3 regions of the Streptomyces sp. NPDC020898 genome follow, and region 1 is predicted to be linked to each of the others. Evidence: riboswitches for the same ligand, from Rfam matches in the RefSeq annotation. Region 1 holds a riboswitch; each other region holds the start of a gene.
The links. A riboswitch is a leader RNA that binds a small molecule or an ion and turns the genes downstream of it on or off. The one in region 1 is predicted to bind cyclic di-AMP.

Region 1 (6,946 bases):
AGCGCCACGAACGCGTCCTCCAGGGAGGCCCGTTCGACGCCGAAGCCACGGACACGCACACCCGCCCTCACCAACTCGGCGTTGAGGTCGGCAAGTTCACGATCCGGAGGCTCGGCGGTCACCCGGTCCTCGGTGATGACGACATCCGAGGCCCCCTGCTCCTTCAGCACCCGAGCCGCATCCGTCGCGTCGGGCGTCGTCACGACCAGCCGGCCGCGCGCCCCGGCGGCCAGTTCGGACACCGCGCCCTGGGTGATGAGCCGCCCCTGCGCCATCACGGCCGCATGCGTACAGACCTGCTCGATCTCGTCGAGGAGGTGGGAGGAGAGGAAGACGGTAGTGCCGTCGGACGCCAACTCCCTCACCAGGGAACGGATTTCACGCATGCCCTGCGGATCGAGCCCGTTGGTCGGCTCGTCGAGGACCAGCAGCCGGCGCGGCTGGAGCAACGCCGCCGCGAGCCCGAGCCGCTGCTTCATGCCCAGCGAGTACGCCTTCGCCTTCTTGCCGGCGGCCGCCGTCAGGCCCACCCGGTCCAGCGCGTGCGCGACGCGCGTACGCCGGGTGCGCGGATCGGCCGTCGGGTCGGCGGCGTCGTACCGGACGAGGTTGTCGCGGCCGGAGAGGAAGCCGTACAGCGCGGGCCCCTCGATGAGCGCGCCGACATGCGGCAGCACGGCGCGGGTGGCACGGGGCATCGGCCGCCCCAGCACCCGCGCCGTACCCGACGTCGGCTCGATCAATCCCATCAGCATGCGGATGGTGGTCGTCTTGCCGGAGCCGTTCGGCCCGAGGAAACCGAAGACGCTGCCCGCCGGGACGGTGAGGTCGAGAGCGTCGACGGCGAGTTGTCCGCCACGGAAGCGCTTGGTGAGGGCACGGGTGACGATGACCGCGTCGTCGTCACCCCGGTTCACCTCTTCCGGCTCCGTCTCTTCCCGCTCCGCGGCGGACGGCTCCTCCATGGGCTCCCTCAATCGTCATGCGTGTACGACGGTTCCCGTACGGGAGTTACTGGGCTGCGTTCGCCGCCTTGACCAGGGCGTCCTTCGTGACGGCGCCGACATAGAGCTTGCCGTCGTCCGTCATCAGGGCGTTGATCAGGCGGGTCTTGAAGACCGTGCCGGAGCCGAAGTCGCCGGACACCTCGTCGCCGAAGGAGTCGAGGAAGCCGCCGAACGCACCGGCGTCGGGCGAGCTGCCGGCCGACGGCATACCGCCCTCGGTGCCCGAGTCGAACGTGGCGATGGAGTTCCAGCCCTCGCCGATGACCTTGAAGCCATCACCTTCGAACCCGTCCGCCCTCTCCTCGGGGCCCTCAAGTCCGCTGACGTCGATCTTGAGATCGCCCTTGAGGTCCTCGTCGAACTCCTTGCCGAAGTCCCTGCCGGAGTTCTTCTCGGCCGCGGCTTCGCCCGCGCCCTCCTCGGTGACCTTCGTGCCCTTGGGCGGGGTGAAGTCGAAGGTCGAGGCGGCGGGCTTGGCGAAGTCGACGTCGACGAAGCCGGCGTCCACGACAGCGGCACCGCCGCTCGCCGGGGTGAGCGTGAACTTCAGCGGCGTCCCGGTCTTCGAGTCGACGGCGATACTGATCGCCCCGACCGTGGACCCGGACGCCTTCGGCTTGATGACCAGCTTGTACGCGTCCCGGCCGGCGACCTGGGCGGTGCCGTCGACGGTCACGGAGGTCGTGTCGTCGACCGCTTTCAGGGCCTCGTCGGCGAACTCCTTGGGCGTGGAGGGCACGTCGTCAGGCAGGGCCTGGTCCTTGCCCTTCTCGCCCTTGCTGCCGTCGCCGCTCTCGAATTCGGGGTCGGTCGCGTGGTACGCCTCGTTCGAGGCGCTGTCGTACGCCCACACCTCGTCGCCGTTGTGGATCACGCTGTACTCGGCTGCTTTCTCCAGCAGCGACAGCTTCTGCTTGTCGGGGCCGTCGACGGCGACACGGACCGTGTGCGTGCCGGAGGCCAGTTCGAGGAGCTTGGCGCTCGGATCGGCGGCCGACCCCGAGTCGTCGGAACCGCCGCCGAGGCTCCCGCCCGACAGAAGACTGCTCTCGAGACCGCCCAGGTCGGGCAGCCCCAGATCCGTACTGATCTTCACCGTGCCGGACAACTGCTGTACGTCCGACGCGGCGATCTTCTCGATGAGTTCCTGCGCGCTGATCTTCGGGAGATCGGGGTCACCGGAGCCGGCGAACGCCGGTACCAGCCCGATCGTCGCCACCGTCAGACCGATCACCACGGCCGGCGCGGCGTACCGCGCGACCTTGCGGCGCCGGGACGGCACGTCCTCAGCTTCGTTCTGGTTCCCGACCTGGGCCTCTTCGTACGGTGCCATGTGTGCCTTACCTCCGTCGTCGGCGGCGGCTGTCAGTCCCACACCTGTCCACCCTGAGCCGCCATTCTCACCCGAACCGGTGAGGAGTGGTGTTAACCATCTGACCAAATCCCCGATGAGGAATCGTCAGACCGTGGGCTCAACTCCGCGTACTGCCACGGGATGACACGAGGAGGAAAACCCTCCCCTGACCCGTAGGGGTCACGTGGTGCGACAGCGGTACCCCTTGAGCGCCGCGGCCGGCACCATCCAGCCCGTTGGGGGTCCCCCCTCTGGGGGAGTTTGAGGACGAGCGCGTTCAGCGCGAAAGGGGGGTCTGGGGGCGCAGCCCCCAGGAAGGGATGGGACGGGTAAGGGCGGCGGGGGCGAACCTACCCGGCCCGATGCACCACCGCATCGCACAACTCCGCCAACGCAGCCTTCGCATCACACTCAGCCAACGGCACCAACGCAGCCCGCGCCTCCTGCGCATACCGCACCGTGTCCCGCCGAGCCTGCTCCAACGCCGGATGCTCCCGCAGCCGAGCCAACGCCTCCGCATGCCGAGCGTCGTCACTCAGGTCAGAATCCAGCAACTCGCACAACGCGACATCCTCGGCCAGCCCCAGCCGAGCCACCCGCTCCCGCAACCGCAGCACGGGCATCGTGGGAATGCCTTCCCGCAGATCCGTCCCCGGCGTCTTGCCCGACTCGTGGGAGTCGGACGCGATGTCCAGCACATCGTCCGCGAGCTGGAAAGCGACGCCGAGCCGCTCCCCGTACTGAGTGAGCACATCCACGACACTGTCGTCGGCCCCGGACATCATCGCCCCGAACCGGCAGGCCACAGCCACCAGCGACCCGGTCTTCCCGCCCAGCACATCCAGATAGTGCTCGACCGGATCCCGCCCGTCCGACGGCCCCGCCGTCTCCAGGATCTGCCCGGTCACCAGCCGCTCGAACGCCTCCGCCTGCACCCGGACCGCCTCCGGCCCGAGGTCGGCGAGAATGTGCGAGGCGCGCGCGAACAGAAAGTCCCCGGTCAGCACCGCGACGGAATTCCCCCAGCGTGTGTTGGCGCTGGGCACCCCGCGCCGCACCTCGGCCTCGTCCATGACGTCGTCGTGGTAGAGCGTCGCCAGATGGGTCAGCTCGACCACCACGGCGGACGGCACGATCCCCGGCGCGTGCCGGTCCCCGAACTGCGCCGCGAGCATCACGAGCAACGGCCGGAACCGCTTCCCGCCCGCCCGCACGAGATGCTGCGCGGCCTCCGTGATGAAGGGGACCTCGCTCTTGGTGGCTTCGAGCAGGCCTTCCTCGACAGCCGTCAATCCGGCCTGGACATCGGCTTCGAGAGCCTGGTCCCGCACGCTCAGCCCGAACGGCCCGACGACGGTCACGAGGGATCTCCTGTCTGCTGGTGTCTACTGGCGGTCACACGGTTTGTCGAAGGTCGCTGCCATCACTCAAGTCAGCGTATCCGGTCACGTTTCGATCACCACGAGCGCCCGCCCGTCCAGGCCAGGCGGTATCGGATCACGACCGGAATGTTTTTGATCAGCACATAAGCATGGACATTTATAGGCACCGCTTGCCCCGCCCATGAGCGCGCACTCCCCAGTCGGCGGACACCCATGCCCACGACCACACCAGCAGCCGACACACACTCACACCCACATGCCCACTATCGAAACAAAAGCGGTAAATAACTCAAACGCACCTCAACATCCCAACCGCACCACTACCCCCACCCACACCTCCACCCCTACCCCCACTCCGTGATTCAAGTCACTCCAGCAATCACCCCCGAGCGCCCCTCTCCACAAACTCCCCGTTCGCAAAAGACAAGTTGCCCTCCACTCACCCCCCAGGCGCGCCCGCTTTGTCCCATGAGAGCGCCCTAAATGGGCAAGTCATGCAAATCCGCCCCTTGTTCCACCCGTGTGCTCTCGCATACGTTCGCGCCACGCCGGGCGGACCGCCGAATCCTGCCACCGCCCGTAGAGCACACATCCCACCCACCCACACGTGACTCACGCAGGCAGGAGCGGGGGACCCAGGTAAGCCGCCGGTCCGGATGCGACGCCGGAGCGGCTAGGGGTGAAGCCGTGCGCCGACAACGCGCACGACCGGGCATCTCCCGCCCGAACCCGACAGCTCACCTCGCAGGCGCCGGAGAGGAACGCACCATGCCCGCACGAGGTCAGCACCGCCGCGCGAGAACCCCCCGCCGCCCGATCACACGTACGCGCACACTCGCCATCACCGGAACGAGCGCCGCAGCCCTGGCCCTCCCCTTCCTCACCGCGACAACCGCATCGGCCGCACCGTCGTACACATCCTCGACGTCACTGTCTTCCTCGACGTCCTCGACGACGACGTACTACGCGAACAACCTCGACGGCTGGATCCGCGAATCGCTCGACATCATGGCGCAGAACGGAATCCCCGGAACGTACGACGGCATCTACCGCAACATCATCCGCGAGTCGTCGGGCAACCCGTACGCCATCAACAACTGGGACTCCAACGCAGCGGCCGGCACCCCGTCCAAGGGCCTCCTCCAGGTCATCGACCCGACCTTCGCGGCGTACCACGTCGCCGGCACCGCGTACGACCCCTACGACCCGATCGCGAACATCACCGCGGCCTGCAACTACGCGGCGGCACGCTACGGATCGATCGACAACGTGTACGGGGCTTACTAGCCCGCGTAGGTACCAGCCCCGGAGACACCGGCCCGGGGCGGTACTGACCCTGGTAGGTACTGACCCTGGTAGGTACCAGCCGGAGAGGTACTAGCCCCGCCCGTCCCGGAACAACCGCTCCAGCACCACCGCGATCCCGTCGTCCTCGTTCGAGAGGGTGACCTCGTCCGCCACGGCCTTGAGCTCGGGGTGGGCGTTGGCCATCGCGACGCCGTGGGCCGCCCAGTCGAACATCGGGATGTCGTTGGGCATGTCGCCGAAGGCGATGGTGGCGGACGAGGTCAGCCCGAGGTACTCGGCGGCGAGCGCGAGCCCCGTCGCCTTGGTGATGCCGCATGGCTGGAGTTCGACGGTGCCCGGCCCCGACATGGTGACGGTCGCGAGGGAACCGACCGCTCCGCGCGCCGCCGACGCCAACTCGTCGTCGGACAGGGACGGGTGGCGCAGCAGCACCTTGCTGATGGGCGCGGCCCACAGGTCGTCCCGGTGTGGCACGCGTACGGCGGGCAGCGTCGGGTGCGGCATCAGGTACCCGGGTTCGATGAGCGTCAGCCCGTCGACACCGTCCTGGTCGACGGCGGCGTACACCTGCCCGACCTCGGCCTCGATCTTGCCGAGCGCGGTCTCCGCCAGCTCCCGGTCCAGGGTCACTGACCAGAGCAGACGGTCCGCGCCGGCGTCGTACAACTGCGCGCCCTGCCCGCACACCGCGAGCCCCCCGGCACCGAGGTCGTCCAGCAGAGGCCTGACTCTCGGCGCCGGCCGGCCCGTCACCACCAGATGCCGGGCACCGGCGGCCGTGGCGCGCGCCAGCGCGGCCCGCGACCGGTCGGAGAGCGTGTCGTCGGCACGCAGGAGCGTTCCGTCCAGGTCCGTGGCGATAAGTGCATATGCGGTGGGAGCGGCCATGATCCAGAGAATACGGATCGTTCGGCTCATCGGTCTCCGTCCGAACCGGACGACGTTCGGCATCCCGACAGCAACGGCCCTCGCGCGTACGGCGACTCCCCCGGCATCACCACCACCCAGGCACCACAGCAACGGCGTTGGGCGAGCCGCTGGTTCACAAGATCGAGCGAGAGACGCACCGAGCGGACACGCCCACGCATACGCTCAACTCCCGTGCCCTGCCCTACCCGTGCGCCGCCGCCAGATGTCCCACCAGCCGCGGTGACGCGAACTCCGTACCGCACACGAACCGCATCACCGGCCCGTACGAGGCAGCCGCCGGCAACCCCGTGAAGTACAGCCCGGGCACCGACGACACATACCCGGCACCGAGCCTCGGTGTCCCCCGGCTCACCGCCAACTCCGTGCGCAGCTCGTGCCCGAGGAAGTCCATCGCGGCGATGGCGACCCGGTACCCGGTCGCGGCTATGACATGGTCGGCCGCCAACTCCCGTGTACGGCCGCCGAGATCCTGGACGGTCAGCACCGGCCGCCTGCCTATCGCCTCGGCAAGCCCCGTCGCCTCCGCCCGGACGATCCCCGCGACCTCGCTCACCTGCACCTTCCCCTCGAACCGGTCGCGCAGCCACCACGCCCCGAGCGGTCCGAGGACCCTGCGGACCAGGTAGTGGCGAGCCTGGGCCGGAAGGTAGCGGTAGGGGTGCGGGTAGTAGCTGAGGGCCCAGAGCGACCAGGCGTTGCCGAACGGCGACTCGGGCCGCAGCCTGGGCTGCTGCCACGGGGGCGAACCGAAGCCGACCCGACCGCGCCCCCGCGACACCACCCGCACCTGCGCCCCGGCCTCCGCCGCCAGCGCCGCCGTCTCCAGCGCGGACTGGCCCGCACCGACGACGATCAGCTCCTTGCCGGCGAACCGGCTCAGGTCATGCTGCTGGGAACTGTGGGACAGCGGGCCCGTGGGCGAGGGCCCGTCCGGCGCGGCGCCGGCCAGCTCCGGGGGCAGATGC
Region 2 (6,946 bases), 210 kb from region 1:
CCCGCGCCCGACTCCACGATCGTCCTCAGGTCCTCCATCAGCGCGTTGAACCGCTTGACCGCGTTGGTCGACCGCGACGCCATGCCGTACGCCTCGTCCACGCGCTTCAGCGCCTGCGCGAAGCTGATCTTCTCGCGCTGGGAGAGCGCGTCGATCATCGCCTCCGCGCGGTCGCCGATGCCGCGCTTGGGCACGTTGAGGATGCGGCGCAGCGGCACCGAGTCCTCCGGGTTGGCGAGGACGCGCAGGTAGGCCAGGACGTCCCGGACCTCCTTGCGCTCGTAGAAGCGGACGCCGCCGACGACCTTGTAGGGCAGGCCGACGCGGATGAAGATCTCCTCGAAGACACGGGACTGGGCGTTCGTCCGGTAGAAGACGGCGACATCGCCGGCCTTCGCGTCGCCCGCGTCCGTCAGTCGGTCTATCTCCTCGGCGACGAACTGCGCCTCGTCGTGCTCCGTGTCGGCGACATAGCCGGTGATGCGCGCGCCCGCGCCCGCGTTGGTCCACAGGTTCTTGGGGCGGCGGGACTCGTTGCGCTCGATGACCGCGTTGGCCGCGCTCAGAATCGTCTGCGTGGAACGGTAGTTCTGTTCGAGCAGGATCGTCGTCGCGTCCGCGTAGTCCTCCTCGAACTGGAGGATGTTGCGGATCGTCGCACCCCGGAAGGCGTAGATCGACTGGTCGGCGTCACCCACGACACACAGTTCGGCGGGGCCCAGGTCGTGCTCGGCGGGCGGTACGTCCACCGGGTGCTCGGCGGTGCCCACGAGCTCCCGTACGAGCGCGTACTGGGCGTGGTTGGTGTCCTGGTACTCGTCGACGAGGACGTGGCGGAAGCGGCGGCGGTAGTGCTCGGCGACGTCCGGGAAGGCGCGCAGCAGGTTGACCGTCGTCATGATCAAGTCGTCGAAGTCGAGCGCGTTGGCCTCACGCAGCCGCGACTGGTACATCGCGTAGGCCTGGGCGAGGGTCTTCTCGAAACCGTCGCTCGCCTGGGCGGCGAAGTCCTCCTCGTCGATCAGCTCGTTCTTCAGGTTGGAGATCTTGGCGCTGAAGGACTTGGGCGGGAAGCGCTTCGGGTCCAGGTCCAGGTCGCGGCAGACGAGCGCCATCAGTCGCTTGCTGTCGGCCGCGTCGTAGATCGAGAAGGACGACGTGAAGCCGAGCCGCTTGCTCTCGCGCCGCAGGATGCGCACGCACGCACTGTGGAACGTCATCACCCACATCGCGTTCGCGCGCGGGCCGACGAGGTGCTCGACGCGCTCCTTCATCTCACCGGCGGCCTTGTTGGTGAAGGTGATCGCGAGGATCTGGCCGGGGTGGACGCCCCGCTCGCCGAGCAGATACGCGATGCGGTGCGTGAGCACACGCGTCTTGCCGGAGCCGGCGCCCGCCACGATGAGCAAGGGGGTGTGGGCGTGCACGACGGCCGCGCGCTGGTTCTCGTTCAGCCCGTCCAGGAGCGCGGCCGGGTCCACCGCGGGGCGCGGGGCACCGTCGCGGTAGTACGCGTCCCGGTCCGGCGGCGCGTCGAACTTCCCGCCGAACAGATCGTCCGGAACGGGCTCCGGCACGTGCTCGTCCTCGGGCGGCGGCGGGGGCTCCTCCTCATGGGCGCGAGGGCCCCGGAGGTCCGCCAGGAAGCTGTCATCAAAGAGGCTGCTCATCGCTCTCCGAGTCTAGGCGCCCCCACTGACAACCCGCCCCGCCCCCGGAAACATGGAGGGCGAGGATCTACCGGAGCTACCCGTGCACACTCACAGATCCGAACAATTCGCCAGAAATCATTCCGGATCGGTTTCACGAATCCACGTTTAAACCTAAGGTCACAAAAACGTATCGGACATAGCGGTCATCAACCTTCACAGGAGCCACACCAGTTGGTTAGCGTGCCCTAAGGCCGCTCGAACCCCACCGGCGAACGTCGCCGGGCCGCGCGGCCTCCGCCGAGTCCGATCGTGCCGCCCTGTGCGGCAGGAGCCGGGGACCCACCGAAAACCTGGGGTGAATCGGTCCGACTGCCGTCCAGGGCAAGGACCGTAGGGCAACCCTTCCGAATCACCCGCCCGAACCCGACAGCTAACCCGGTAGGCGGAACATGGAAGGAGTCGCCTCCCTTGGCGTCGTCGCACCGCAAGTCGCGTCCTGCAGGAACGCGCGTAGCAGGCATACGGACCCCCGCCCTCGCCACGGCGGCACTGACCTCCGTGGCCCTGCTGTCCCAGACCGCCACCGCCGCGCCCACGGAGCCCACGACACCCCCGGCACCCTCGGCCGACGACCAGCCGAGCATGGAGGAGGTCGAGGCGAAGATCGGCGACCTCTACCGCCAGGCGGAGTCGGCCACCGACAAGTACAACGGCGCCAAGGAGAAGACGTCCAAGCAGCGCAAGCGCGTCGACACCCTGATGGACGACGTGGCCCAGCGCACGCAGAAGCTCAACGACGCGCGTGAGGAGCTGGGTTCGTTCGCCGCGGCCCAGTACCGCACCGGGTCCGCCGCCCCCGACACGGCGACGTTCCTGCTCGCGGACGACCCGCAGGACTACTTCGACCAGAACCAGCTGATGGACCGCCTGACCGCCCGCCAGAAGGGCTCGGTCGACGACTACGTCACCCAGCAGGCCGAGACGACGCGGATGCGCCAGGAAGCCACCGCGAGCCTCGAATCGCTCACGGAGGCCCAGGACGACCTCCAGACGACCAAGACCGCCGTCCAGACGAAGCTCGCCCAGGCCCGTCAGCTGCTCTCCCGCCTCACCGCCGAGGAGAAGCTGCGCCTCGCGGCGATCGAGCGGGAGAAGCAGACGGAGGCCCGCCGTCAGGCGCAGGAGCTCGTCCGCCAGCAGCAGGCGGCGGAGCAGCAACGCCAGCAGGAGGCCGCAGCGGCGGCAGCCGCGGCGGCCCAGCAGCCGACGGGCGGCAGCACCCCGGACACGTCGACGCCGACGGTCACCGACTCCTCGTACGCCGCCAAGGCCGACAAGGCCCTCACCTTCGCACGCGCACAGATCGGCAAGCCGTACGTCTGGGGCGCGACCGGCCCGGACTCGTACGACTGCTCGGGCCTCACCCAGGCCGTCTGGAAGGCTGCCGGAGTCGACCTCCCGCGCACCACCTACGACCAGGTGAACGCGGGCACGACGGTCTCACTCTCCGACATCCAACCCGGTGACCTGGTCTTCTTCTACGACGACATCAGCCACGTCGGCCTCTACATCGGCAACGGCATGATGATCCACGCGCCGAAGCCGGGCACGTACGTCCGTGAGGAATCGATCTTCTACGACGGCGAGTCGGCGATCCACAGCGTGGTGCGCCCCGCCTGAGGGTTCGGTCAGGTCGGGTCAGGTCCAGAGCACGGCAATGAAGATGTTCGCTGTGGTGAACAGGCCCACCAGACCGAACAGACGCTTGTCCACGGTCTCCTCGTCGCGCTGCACATAGACGAGGCCGAGGATCACGATCAGCAGGGCCAGCTTCACGCCGATCTTGACGTTGTCGACCGGCTGGTCGTCGGCCTGATTGAGGCCCACCAGGGCGACACCGGTGACCAGCATGGTGAACGCGCCGTGCAGCATCGCCGGCACGAAGCGGGCCGTGCCCTGCCCCATCGCCTTCAGCTGGGTGAGAAACCCGCCCAGGAGCGAGGCGATGCCGATGATGTGCAGGCCGACGAAGAGATGGATGAGTACGTCCATGGCCCGGAGCCTAATCAGAGGCGCCCGCACGACCTGACACCGGGCCGGGCATGGGGTGCTCCGGGATCTCGCATATATGCACCCCATAGCACTGTGTCACCGTCGCGTGTCCCGGAAGCGCCGCATCGGTCAGTCGACTGCGTGAAGTCGGCGGCGGCGGACCGCGATCACGGTCGCATACGGTCACCCGGCGATCGGCTCACGCCAGTTCCGCACATGGCGTTACCCCCACGACACACTCAGGTTTAGCGTCCTCCACCAGGTGCCCGGCTCCCCACCGCCGCCCGGGCCAGGGGCGGCAGTCGGACACCACCGCCGAGAAAGTCCGGCGGCGGACCGCTCCCCCTGTGCGAGCCGCCGCCGGACGCGCGACCGCCCTCCTGGGGTCCGCTTCCCGGCGGTCGTACGAAAGGACGTGACGCCCCGGTGGCAGCGCACCGCAAGCCCCGACAGCGCTCGCTCAACGGCAGTACGGCCCGCACCGCCGCGACGATCGCCCTCGCGGGCGCGGCGACGGCGACCGGCTTCGACGGCATCGGATACGCCGATCCACAGCTGACCGCGGCGCAGGTCGAGGCCAAGGTGAACAAGCTGTACGAGGAGGCGGAGGTCGCCACCGAGAAGTACAACGGCTCGAAGGAGAGGGCCGAGCGGGCGGAACGGAGGCTGGAGAACCTGCGCGACGAGGCGGCGCGCAAGGAGGAGGGGCTCAACTCGGCCCGGGAGGCGCTGGGTTCGATGGCCGCGGCGCAGTACCGCTCCGGCGGTCTCGACCCCGCGCTGCAACTCGCCCTCTCCGACGACCCCGACCGCTACCTGGACGGGGCCGCGTTCGCCGAACGGGCGGGCAGCAGACAGTCGTCGGACGTGGCCCACGTACGCAAGCAACTGCGGGAGATCGAGCAGCTGCGCGGGGCGGCCCACGTCGAACTGACCTCCCTCAAGTCCCGCCAGGCCGAGCTGAACCGCCACAAGAAGACGGTCACCGGAAAACTGGGCGAGGCCCGCCAACTGCTGTCCCGCCTCAGCTCGGAGGAACGCGCCCGGCTCGCGGCGGACGACGGAAGCTGGGGCGGCGGGCATGCCTCCCGGTCGTCGGGGGGTGCGCGGGACGGGCTCGGGGCAGCCGGAGTCGCTGACGCCACCGCGGCAGCTGGGGCAGCCGGAGTCGCCGGGGCGCCCAACTCGCGTGCGGCGGAGGCCGTTTCGTACGCCTACCAGAAGCTCGGGAGCCCCTATGTGTGGGGCGCGACCGGCCCGGACGCCTTCGACTGCTCGGGCCTCATGCAGGCCGCGTACCGCTCCGCCGGCATCTCCCTGCCCCGCACGACCTACGCCCAGATCAACGCCGGCCAGCGGGTCTCACGGTCCGAACTCCTCCCCGGCGACCTGGTGTTCTTCTACTCGGGCATCAGTCACGTGGGCCTCTACGTAGGCCGCGGACAGATGATCCACGCCCCGAACCCCTCGGCACCGGTACGAGTGGCACCTCTGGACGAGATGCCGTTCGCGGGGGCCACGAGGGTGGTGTGAGCGGCCGCGCGGTGCCCCCGGGTCCCTCCTGACCTACGAGGCGCCCTGCCCCTAGACGAGCCGCCGTGCCGTGGCCCACCTCGTCAGCTCGTGCCGGTTCGACAGCTGGAGCTTCCTGAGGACCGCCGACACATGCGACTCCACCGTCTTCACGGAGATGAAGAGCTGCTTGGCGATCTCCTTGTACGCATAGCCCCGGGCGATCAGCCGCAGCACCTCCCGTTCCCGCTGGGTGAGACGGTCGAGGTCCTCGTCCACCGGCGGGGCGTCCGTGGACGCGAACGCGTCCAGTACGAACCCGGCGAGGCGCGGCGAGAACACCGCGTCGCCGTCCTGGACGCGGAAGACGGAGTCGACGAGGTCCGCGCCGGTGATCGTCTTCGTGACGTATCCGCGCGCACCGCCCCGGATCACGCCGATGACGTCCTCCGCCGCGTCCGAGACGGACAGCGCCAGGAAGCGGACCGGCTGCTCAGGGTCGCCCATCAACGGGGCGCAGCGGCGCAGTACTTCAACACCGCCGCCGCCCGGCAGATGCACGTCGAGAAGGACCACCTCGGGCCGGGTGGCGGTGATGACGGTGACCGCCTGGTCGACGTCGGCGGCCTCGCCGACCACCTCGACGCCGGTCCGCTCGGTCTGCCCGATCTCGGCCTGTACGCCCGTACGGAACATACGGTGGTCGTCGACGAGAACGACACGCACCCGCCGCCCGTCCGCATCGCCGCTGCCGCCGCCCACTGGCTCTGCGGACCGGGCAGGTTCAGTGGTTCCTGCCGGCTCGGCCGACTCGGATGCCGGCCTGCTCTCCCCGTGCGCGTCACTCATGACGTACTCTCCGCCCTCTCCATCTCCAGCTCGACCTCCGTGCCGCCGTCCGGTACCGCGCGCAGTCGCGCCGTACCGCCGTTGCGCTCCATGCGGCCGATGATCGATTCTCGGACGCCCATGCGGTCGGCGGGTATGGAGTCGAGGTCGAAGCCGGGTCCGCGGTCCCGGACGGACACGAAAACCGTCCTGCCCTCGACCTCGGCGTAGACCTGCACCGCACCGCCCTCGCCACCGTACTTGGCGGCGTTCACCATTGCTTCCCGCGCGGCCTGCATCTGTGCGCCGGTTCTGTCGTCGAGCGGGCAGTCGCCGACGACCACGACCTCTATGGGGACGCCGTGCTTGTCCTCGACCTCGGCCGCGCTGCGCCGCACCGCCTCGGCCAGGGTGGTGGGTTCGTCGGCCTCGTCCTTGCCGGTGCCCTCCGGTTTGTAGAGCCAGTTGCGCAGTTCGCGCTCCTGGGCGCGTGCGAGGCGGCGCACCTCGTTCGCGCTCTCCGCGTTGCGCTGGATCAGGGTCAGGGTGTGCAGCACCGAGTCGTGCACATGGGCGGCGACCTCAGCACGCTCCTGGGCGCGGATGCGCATCAGACGCTCCTCGGAGAGGTCCTGGGTCATGCGCACGAGATACGGACCGGCGAGCAGCGCTATCCCGACCAGCACGGCGAGCGCGGCCTGGAGGACCGAGCCGAGGTGGGCGGCGGAGCCCTGAAGGACGAAGATGCCGGACACACCCGCCGTGACCAGCATGACGCCGGCCGCGGCGCGGACAAAGGTGAGGGTGCGCCGACGGCGGCCGGCCTCCATCCAGCGGGCCCGCCGGGCGTTGTCCGCCTGACGCCAGACCAGGGCGACGCCGGCGGCGACGAGCACGGTCGG
Region 3 (6,946 bases), on a different contig from region 1:
AAATCGCCGGAACCGGTCGTACGTGGCTTCTCTCGGGACCCACGAGCAGTTACGCCGTCCATCTGACCGAGGACGACGAGCTGCTGCACCTGCACTGGGGCCCGCGGATCGCCCTCGCCGACGCGGAGGCGCTCGCGGTCCGTCCGCTGCCGGACTACTGGCCCTTCGAGTCCCCGCTCGACGGCCACGAGGAGTACCCGGTCGAGGGCGGCCCCCGCTTCGTACGGCCCGCGCTGTCCGTGCGGACCGACGAGCGCCGGGGCACCGAATGGCGGTTCGAGGCGTACGAGGAGGCGGAGGGCGGCGAACTGCGGCTGCGGTTCCGTGACGCGGGGCTGGCGATCACGCTCCACTACCGGATGCGCCATGACGTGGTGGAGCGCTGGGCGACCCTCACCCACGACGTGCCCGACGGGACCGGCGGCCCGCTGGAGCTGCTCCGCGCGGACTCCGCCACCTGGACGCTCCCCGAGCGCGAGGGCTGGCGCCTCTCCCAGTTGCACGGGCGCTGGGCGGCCGAGTCCCGGCTGGTGCGCTCTGACCTCACCTACGGTGAGAAGGTCATCGGCAGCCGGCGCGGTCACACCGGGCACCAGCATCTGCCCTGGGTGGCGCTCGACACCGACGCGACCGAGGAGCACGGCGAGGTGTACGCGTGCGCGCTTGGCTGGTCGGGGTCGTGGCGGATCGCCGTCGCCCAGCTGCCCGACGCCCGCGTGCAGATCACCGGCGGTGCCGGATACGACGACTCGGGTCTGCTGCGGCTGGCGGCGGGCGAGTCCTTCAGCACGCCCGTCTTCGCGGGGCTGTGGACCGACTCCGGTCACGGCGGGGCGAGCCGCGCGTGGCACGCGTACCAGCGCGCGTTCGTCATTCCGGACGCGGACCGGGACCGGCCCGTGCTCTACAACTCCTGGGAGGCCACGGAGTTCGACATCTCCGAGGAGCAGCAGGGCACGCTGGCCCGGCGGGCCGCCGCGATGGGCGTCGAGCTGTTCGTCGTGGACGACGGCTGGTTCGGGGCCCGCACCAGCGACCGGGCCGGCCTCGGCGACTGGACGCCCAACCCGGACCGCTTCCCGGCGGGCCTGGGGACGCTCGCCGAGTATGTGCACGCCCTGGGGATGCGGTTCGGCATCTGGGTCGAGCCCGAGATGGTCAACCCGGACAGCGACCTCTACCGCGCGCACCCCGACTGGGTACAGTTCCAACCGGGACGAAAGCGGACGGAGTTCCGCAATCAACTCGTACTGAACCTCGCGCGTGAGGATGTCCGGCAGTACCTCTGGGAGCAGCTCGACGCGCTTCTCTCCAGCGCCCCGGTCGACTACGTGAAGTGGGACTTCAACCGCTGCTTCACCGACGCGGGCTGGCCCGGCGAGGACTACCCGCAGCGCCTGTGGGTCGACCACGTACACGGGCTGTACGCCCTGCTGGACCGGTTGCGGGCGGCGCATCCGAACGTCGCCTTCGAGTCCTGCTCGGGCGGCGGCGGCCGGATCGACCTCGGTGTCCTCGCCCGTACGGACCAGGTGTGGACCTCCGACAACACCGACCCGCTGGACCGGCTCGCCATCCAGGAGGGGTTCAGTCAGATCCACCCGGCGCGGGTGATGGCCGCCTGGGTCACGGACAGCCCGAACACCCAGCTCAACGGCCGGGTCAGCTCGCTGCGTTTCCGGTTCGTGAGTGCGATGGCCGGGGTGCTCGGCGTCGGCGGCGACCTCGCGAAGTGGACGGAGGAGGAGCTCGCCGAGGCCGGGGAGTGGGTGGGCCTGTACAAGGAGATCCGGCCCGTGGTGCAGCGCGGGGACCTCTACCGGCTGCGCCGGCCGGCCGGTGGCCTGAGCGCGGTGCAGTACGTGCTCGGGGACGAGACGGTCGTCCTCGCCTGGCTCCAGGCGCAGCACCACGGGGAGCCGGTTCCGGCGGTGCGGCTGCGCGGACTCGACCCGACAGGTACGTACGAATGCCGCGAAACAGGTGAAGTCCACCGGGGTGCCGTGTTGTTGCACCGTGGGCTGCGGACCGGACTGAAGGGCGACCTTGATGCGGCAGTTTTCCGACTGCGTCGCCTTTGATGCTTCTGTCCGCTAATGGGGCCTTCATTCCAACTCGCTTGGGAATAAAGGTTGCTGTGAATAGGTCGAGTGAGCAGCGTCATATCCGTGACCGTCTGTCGCCGTCATGTTCACGTAATTTCGGCGTGTTTTAAGGGAGTTCGAGGGGCGGAAAGATCCGGGATTGACGGACAGTGACCGGTAATTCTGGGGAGGATCACAGGAAACCCTTACACAGGGAACCTCAGGCTTGTTTCCGTGCGTCTTGGTCGCTTACGTTCGCCACCAATCCGGACGGACGCCCAATCCTGCCGCCGCCCGGATCCCGCATCGAGCACCCGACCACGGCAGGAGCGGGGGACCCACAGGTAGAACGCCTGTTCCGGTCTCTGGAACAGGCTTGGGGTTAAGTCACGTTCAGGCGTGGCCGGACATCTCCAGTCCGCACCCGACAGCTCACCTCGCAGGCGACGGAGAGGAATTCGTCATGCCCGCGAAGGGTAAGCACCGCCGCCCGAAGTCCCAGCGATTCACTCGCTCGATAGCCGTCGCCGGAACCGGCGGAGCGGCTCTCGCCCTGCCGCTGCTGGGAGCCACCGGCGCCCACGCGGCCACGGCGGAGGCCGGCACCCAGTCCGTTCAGTCCCTTTCGGGAGCGGTCACGTCCGTAACGGTCGAGTCCGTTTCCGCGAAGTCGGAAAAGGCCGCCGCCAAGAAGGCGAGCGTGAAGACGTACGCGGTCCAGGCCGGCGACTACCTCTCGAAGATCGCCCAGGAGCAGAGCGTCAGCGGTGGCTGGCAGAAGCTCTACTCGGACAACCGCACGGCGATCGGCGCCGACCCGGCTCTGATCCACCCCGGTCTGAAGCTGACCATCGGCAAGAAGGCCGCGTCGACCTCGCCGTCTTCGTCTCCCTCTTCCTCGTCTTCGTCGTCTTCTTCGGGGTCCTCCTCGAAGTCCACGCAGACGGAGGAGTCGAAGCCGGCCGCCGAGACCTCGGCGCAGACCGAGGCCGCCGACACCGGCAGCTCCAGCGGCTACACCCTCCCCGTGGCCGATGCCGCCGTCGGTACCGCCTACCGCGTGGCGGGCAGCATGTGGTCCAGCGGCTACCACACGGGCGTCGACTTCGTCGTCCCGACCGGCACCTCCCTCAAGGCTGTCGGCGCCGGCACGGTCGTCTCCGCCGGCTGGGGCGGGGCGTACGGCAACCAGGTCGTCATCAAGCTCGCCGACGGCTACTACGCCCAGTACGCGCACCTCTCCCAGCTCTCCGTCTCGGCCGGCCAGACCGTGACCGAGGGCCAGCAGGTCGGCCTCTCCGGTGCCACCGGCAACGTGACCGGACCGCACCTGCACTTCGAGATCCGCACCACCCCGGACTACGGCTCCGACGTGGACCCGGTCGCGTACCTCCGCTCGCAGGGCGTGGCCGTCGGCTGACGCCCACCCTCCGCGAGAACTCCCGCCGAAGGCCGGACCCGATCCCCGGGTCCGGCCTTCGGTGCGGTCGGTGCCTGTGTGGGTGCGGGTGCGATAGTGAACTCCCGCACCGTGTAAGCGCTTTCCCCTCAAGGAGCCGCCTCGTGACGACCACCCGCAGAGCTTTCGGAGTCCTGGCCGCGGGCGCGGCGCTCACCGCACTCGTCCCGGCCGCGAGTGCCAGTGCCGCCACGCGCGGACGCCTGATAGCCCGCGACGACTTCCGGCACGGTCTCGGCCAGTGGGCCGTGGAACTCCAGGACGGCGGCAGCGTCACGGCGGCCCGGGGCGCCCTGGAGATCGACGTACCCAGCGGCGCGACCGTCTGGTTCAAGCGCGGTTTCCAAGGCCCGTACGTCATCGAGTACACGGCCACGCCGATCTCGGCGGGCGGGGTGAACGACCGGGTCTCCGACCTGAACAACTTCTGGAACGCGGTCGACGTCCGCTCCCCTGACGACCTCTTCGCCACCCCGCGGGGCGGTGCCCTCGCGGAGTACGACTACCTCAAGACGTACTACGTCGGCTACGGAGCCAACACCAACACGACGACCAGGCTGCGCCGTTACGTCGGTGAGGCCGGCGTACGCCCCTTGATCTACGACTACACGGAGCCGCTGCTCGTCCCGAACGCGCCGCATCGGGTGCGGATCGTCTCGGCCGGTTCGACGGTCCGCTGGTGGAACAACGGGCGGCTCGTGTTCGACTACACCGACCCGGACCCGTACACGAGTGGGCACTTCGCCTTCCGTACGACGTGGAGCCACTTCCGGATCAGCGACTTCAGGGTCCATGAGCTGTGCGCGCCCGGTATTCCGGGTTGACCAATACTTGACGAGTGGCTTATCTCACCGCGAGTCAACCCTTTCCTACGGTCGCGTAGCTCACATCGGAAGGGGAATGATGGGCCGATGTGGCAGACGATTCGAAGAATGACGGCAGAGCAGTGATCGGGTCGTACGTGGCGGTGGGGGACAGTTTCACCGAAGGCGTCGGCGACCCCGGCCCCGACGGGGCGTTCGTCGGCTGGGCCGACCGGTTCGCGGTACTGCTCGCGGACCGGCGCTCCGAAGGCGACTTCGACTACACCAACCTCGCTGTACGCGGGAGGCTGCTCGACCAGATCGTGGCCGAGCAGCTTCCGCGCGCGAAGGAGCAGGCGCCGGACCTGATCTCCTTCTGCGCGGGCGGCAACGACATCATCCGGCCCGGCAGCGACCCCGACGAGGTCGCCGAGCGCTTCGAGCGGGCGGTGATCGACCTCACCTCGACGGTCGGCACGGTCATGGTGACGACCGGCTTCGACACCCGCAACGTCCCGGTGCTGAAGCACATGCGCGGCAAGATCGCCACGTACAACGGACATCTGCGGGCCATCGCCGACCGGTACGGCTGTCCCGTGCTCGACCTGTGGTCCCTGAAGACCATCCAGGACCGGCGGGCCTGGGACGGCGACCGACTGCACCTCTCCGCTGAGGGCCACACCCGTGTCGCCCTGCGCGCGGGCCAGGTCCTCGGCCTCGAAATCCCGGCCGACCCGGACCAGCCCTGGCCGCCGCTGCCTCCCCGAGGCACCTTGGAGATCCGTCGCGACGACGTCCACTGGGCCCGCCAGTACCTGGTTCCGTGGATCGGACGGAGGCTGCGGGGGGAGTCGTCGGGGGATGAGGTGACGGCGAAGGGGCATCTCTCGCCGGACGACATCAAGAGCCGCATCGACTGGGTCGCGTGAGCTCTTTTGGTTTTCAGCGCCGGGCGGGCAACCTCAGCCTGTCCGGCGTTTGAGGACGAGGCCGTTCAGGCCGAAGCGGGGGTCTGGGGGCGGCAGCCCCCAGGACCGGCGCCCACACCGACTCGCCGGCCCACACCGACTCACCCGCCGGAGGTCAACGCCGCGCGCTGAAGCCCCAGTTCACCAGCCAGCGCCGCGTCCACCCACTGCTCCGCCCGCGCCCGCGACACCCCGTCGTACGCCGTCATCTGGACGGCCAGCCCGTCCAGCAGCGCCGTGAGCCGCAGCGCCGTGCCCGTGGGGTCGGGGCACTGGAACTCGCCCGCGGCCACGCCCTCCGCGATGACCTCGGTGATCGCGGCCTTCCAGCGCCGGTCCAGATCGCCGGCGACCTCCCGCAGCGCGGGGTCCCGCAGGGACACCGCCCACCCCTCGATCCACAGCCGCCAGCCCTTGGCCTGACCGGTCGGCGCGTACCAGCGCACGGCGGACCGCAGGCGGCGCAGCGCCGGTGAACGGCGCCCGAGGAGCTTGCCCAGGTGGGTGAGATCGGCCTCGGCCGCGTACCGGAACGCGGCGGCGACCAGCTTCTCCTTGGTCGAGAAGTGGTACAGCACCAGCGCGTTGCTCACCCCGAGGACAGCGGCCACGTCGGCGATCCTGACCGCCGCCACGCCCCGCTCCTCAATCTGCCCGATGGCGGCCCGCAACAAATCCTCGCGCCGCTCGGCCACACTCAACCGCACCCTTGCCACGCGGCCACAGTAATCCGTCGTCAGGAGGCGATGCCGCAGAGCCCTGTCAGCGGTACCAGCCGAACCGTTCCGCGATCACCGGCAGCCTGTCCTCGACGATCGCGTGCGCCGCCGCCCGCGGAGTCGCCCCGTCGGCCTCAGCGCGCGCGAGCACCTGGTCGATCAGGGCACGCATCGAACGCCGGGTGTACGCGAAGGCCTCCTCCGCGTCCGCGCCGATGTCACCGAACAGCGTCCACCACCACCAGGCGTTCGTCCCGGAGTTGACGACCACGTCCGGCAGGACGACGATGCCGCGCGCGGCGAGCAGTTCCTCGGCCTTTGGCAGTACGGGCATGTTGGCGGCCTCGACGATCCAACGCGCGGTGATCCGCTCCTGGTTCCCGGTGTCGACGGCGTACGAGACCGCCGCCGGCACCAGCACCTCCGCACCGGCGGACAGCCAGGCGTCGCCCGGCAGTTCACGGTCGTAGGGGCGCAACACCGCGCGGTCCACGGTGCCGAACGTGTCCCGCGCCGCGAGCAGCGCCTCGACGTCGAGGCCGGCTGGGTTGGCGATCGTGCCCTTGATGTCGGCGACCGCCACGATCACGAGTCCCGCGCGCGCGAGGAAGCGTGCCGTGGCCCCGCCCATCGTGCCGAGCCCCTGCACGGCGACCCGTGTCCCGGCGTACGGCAGCCGGGCCCGGTCGAGCGCCGCAAGTACGGACTCGGCGACCCCGCAGCCGCCGACCAGTTCGTCGAGCCCGATGCCGTCCACCTCGACCGTGAACGCGTCCGCGAGCCGCGCGCGGGCCGCGGTCTCGTCGTCCAGCAGTGGATAGACGGCCTGGATCGACGACACGAGCCCGGCCTCCGTCGCCGCCCGGTCGACGAGGTCCTGGGTGAGGCCGAGGTCCTCGCCCGTGGTCCAGAC

Region 2: linked by a shared signal. The riboswitch ahead of ACH4TV_RS26115 (NlpC/P60 family protein) and the one ahead of ACH4TV_RS25125 (transglycosylase SLT domain-containing protein) in region 1 are both predicted to bind cyclic di-AMP.
Region 3: linked by a shared signal. The riboswitch ahead of ACH4TV_RS20195 (peptidoglycan DD-metalloendopeptidase family protein) and the one ahead of ACH4TV_RS25125 (transglycosylase SLT domain-containing protein) in region 1 are both predicted to bind cyclic di-AMP.

The regions. Positions count from the first base shown of each region.
Region 1 covers NZ_JBIRRV010000008.1:58,376-65,321, reverse strand. The annotation lists gene ACH4TV_RS25140 (ABC transporter ATP-binding protein) at 1-965, opposite strand, end outside; gene ACH4TV_RS25135 (outer membrane lipoprotein carrier protein LolA) at 1,012-2,340, opposite strand; gene ACH4TV_RS25130 (polyprenyl synthetase family protein) at 2,712-3,722, opposite strand; cyclic di-AMP (ydaO/yuaA leader) riboswitch at 4,342-4,507, shown strand; gene ACH4TV_RS25125 (transglycosylase SLT domain-containing protein) at 4,512-5,030, shown strand; gene ACH4TV_RS25120 (HAD family hydrolase) at 5,121-5,939, opposite strand; gene ACH4TV_RS25115 (FAD-dependent oxidoreductase) at 6,163-6,946, opposite strand, start outside.
Region 2 covers NZ_JBIRRV010000008.1:270,194-277,139, reverse strand. The annotation lists gene pcrA (DNA helicase PcrA) at 1-1,670, opposite strand, end outside; cyclic di-AMP (ydaO/yuaA leader) riboswitch at 1,938-2,112, shown strand; gene ACH4TV_RS26115 (NlpC/P60 family protein) at 2,121-3,332, shown strand; gene ACH4TV_RS26110 (hypothetical protein) at 3,351-3,704, opposite strand; gene ACH4TV_RS26105 (NlpC/P60 family protein) at 4,131-5,237, shown strand; gene ACH4TV_RS26100 (LuxR C-terminal-related transcriptional regulator) at 5,289-6,065, opposite strand; gene ACH4TV_RS26095 (PspC domain-containing protein) at 6,062-6,946, opposite strand, start outside.
Region 3 covers NZ_JBIRRV010000006.1:47,788-54,733, forward strand. The annotation lists gene ACH4TV_RS20190 (alpha-galactosidase) at 1-2,081, shown strand, start outside; cyclic di-AMP (ydaO/yuaA leader) riboswitch at 2,366-2,543, shown strand; gene ACH4TV_RS20195 (peptidoglycan DD-metalloendopeptidase family protein) at 2,548-3,504, shown strand; gene ACH4TV_RS20200 (DUF6250 domain-containing protein) at 3,648-4,367, shown strand; gene ACH4TV_RS20205 (SGNH/GDSL hydrolase family protein) at 4,490-5,275, shown strand; gene ACH4TV_RS20210 (TetR/AcrR family transcriptional regulator) at 5,416-6,030, opposite strand; gene ACH4TV_RS20215 (Glu/Leu/Phe/Val dehydrogenase dimerization domain-containing protein) at 6,077-6,946, opposite strand, start outside.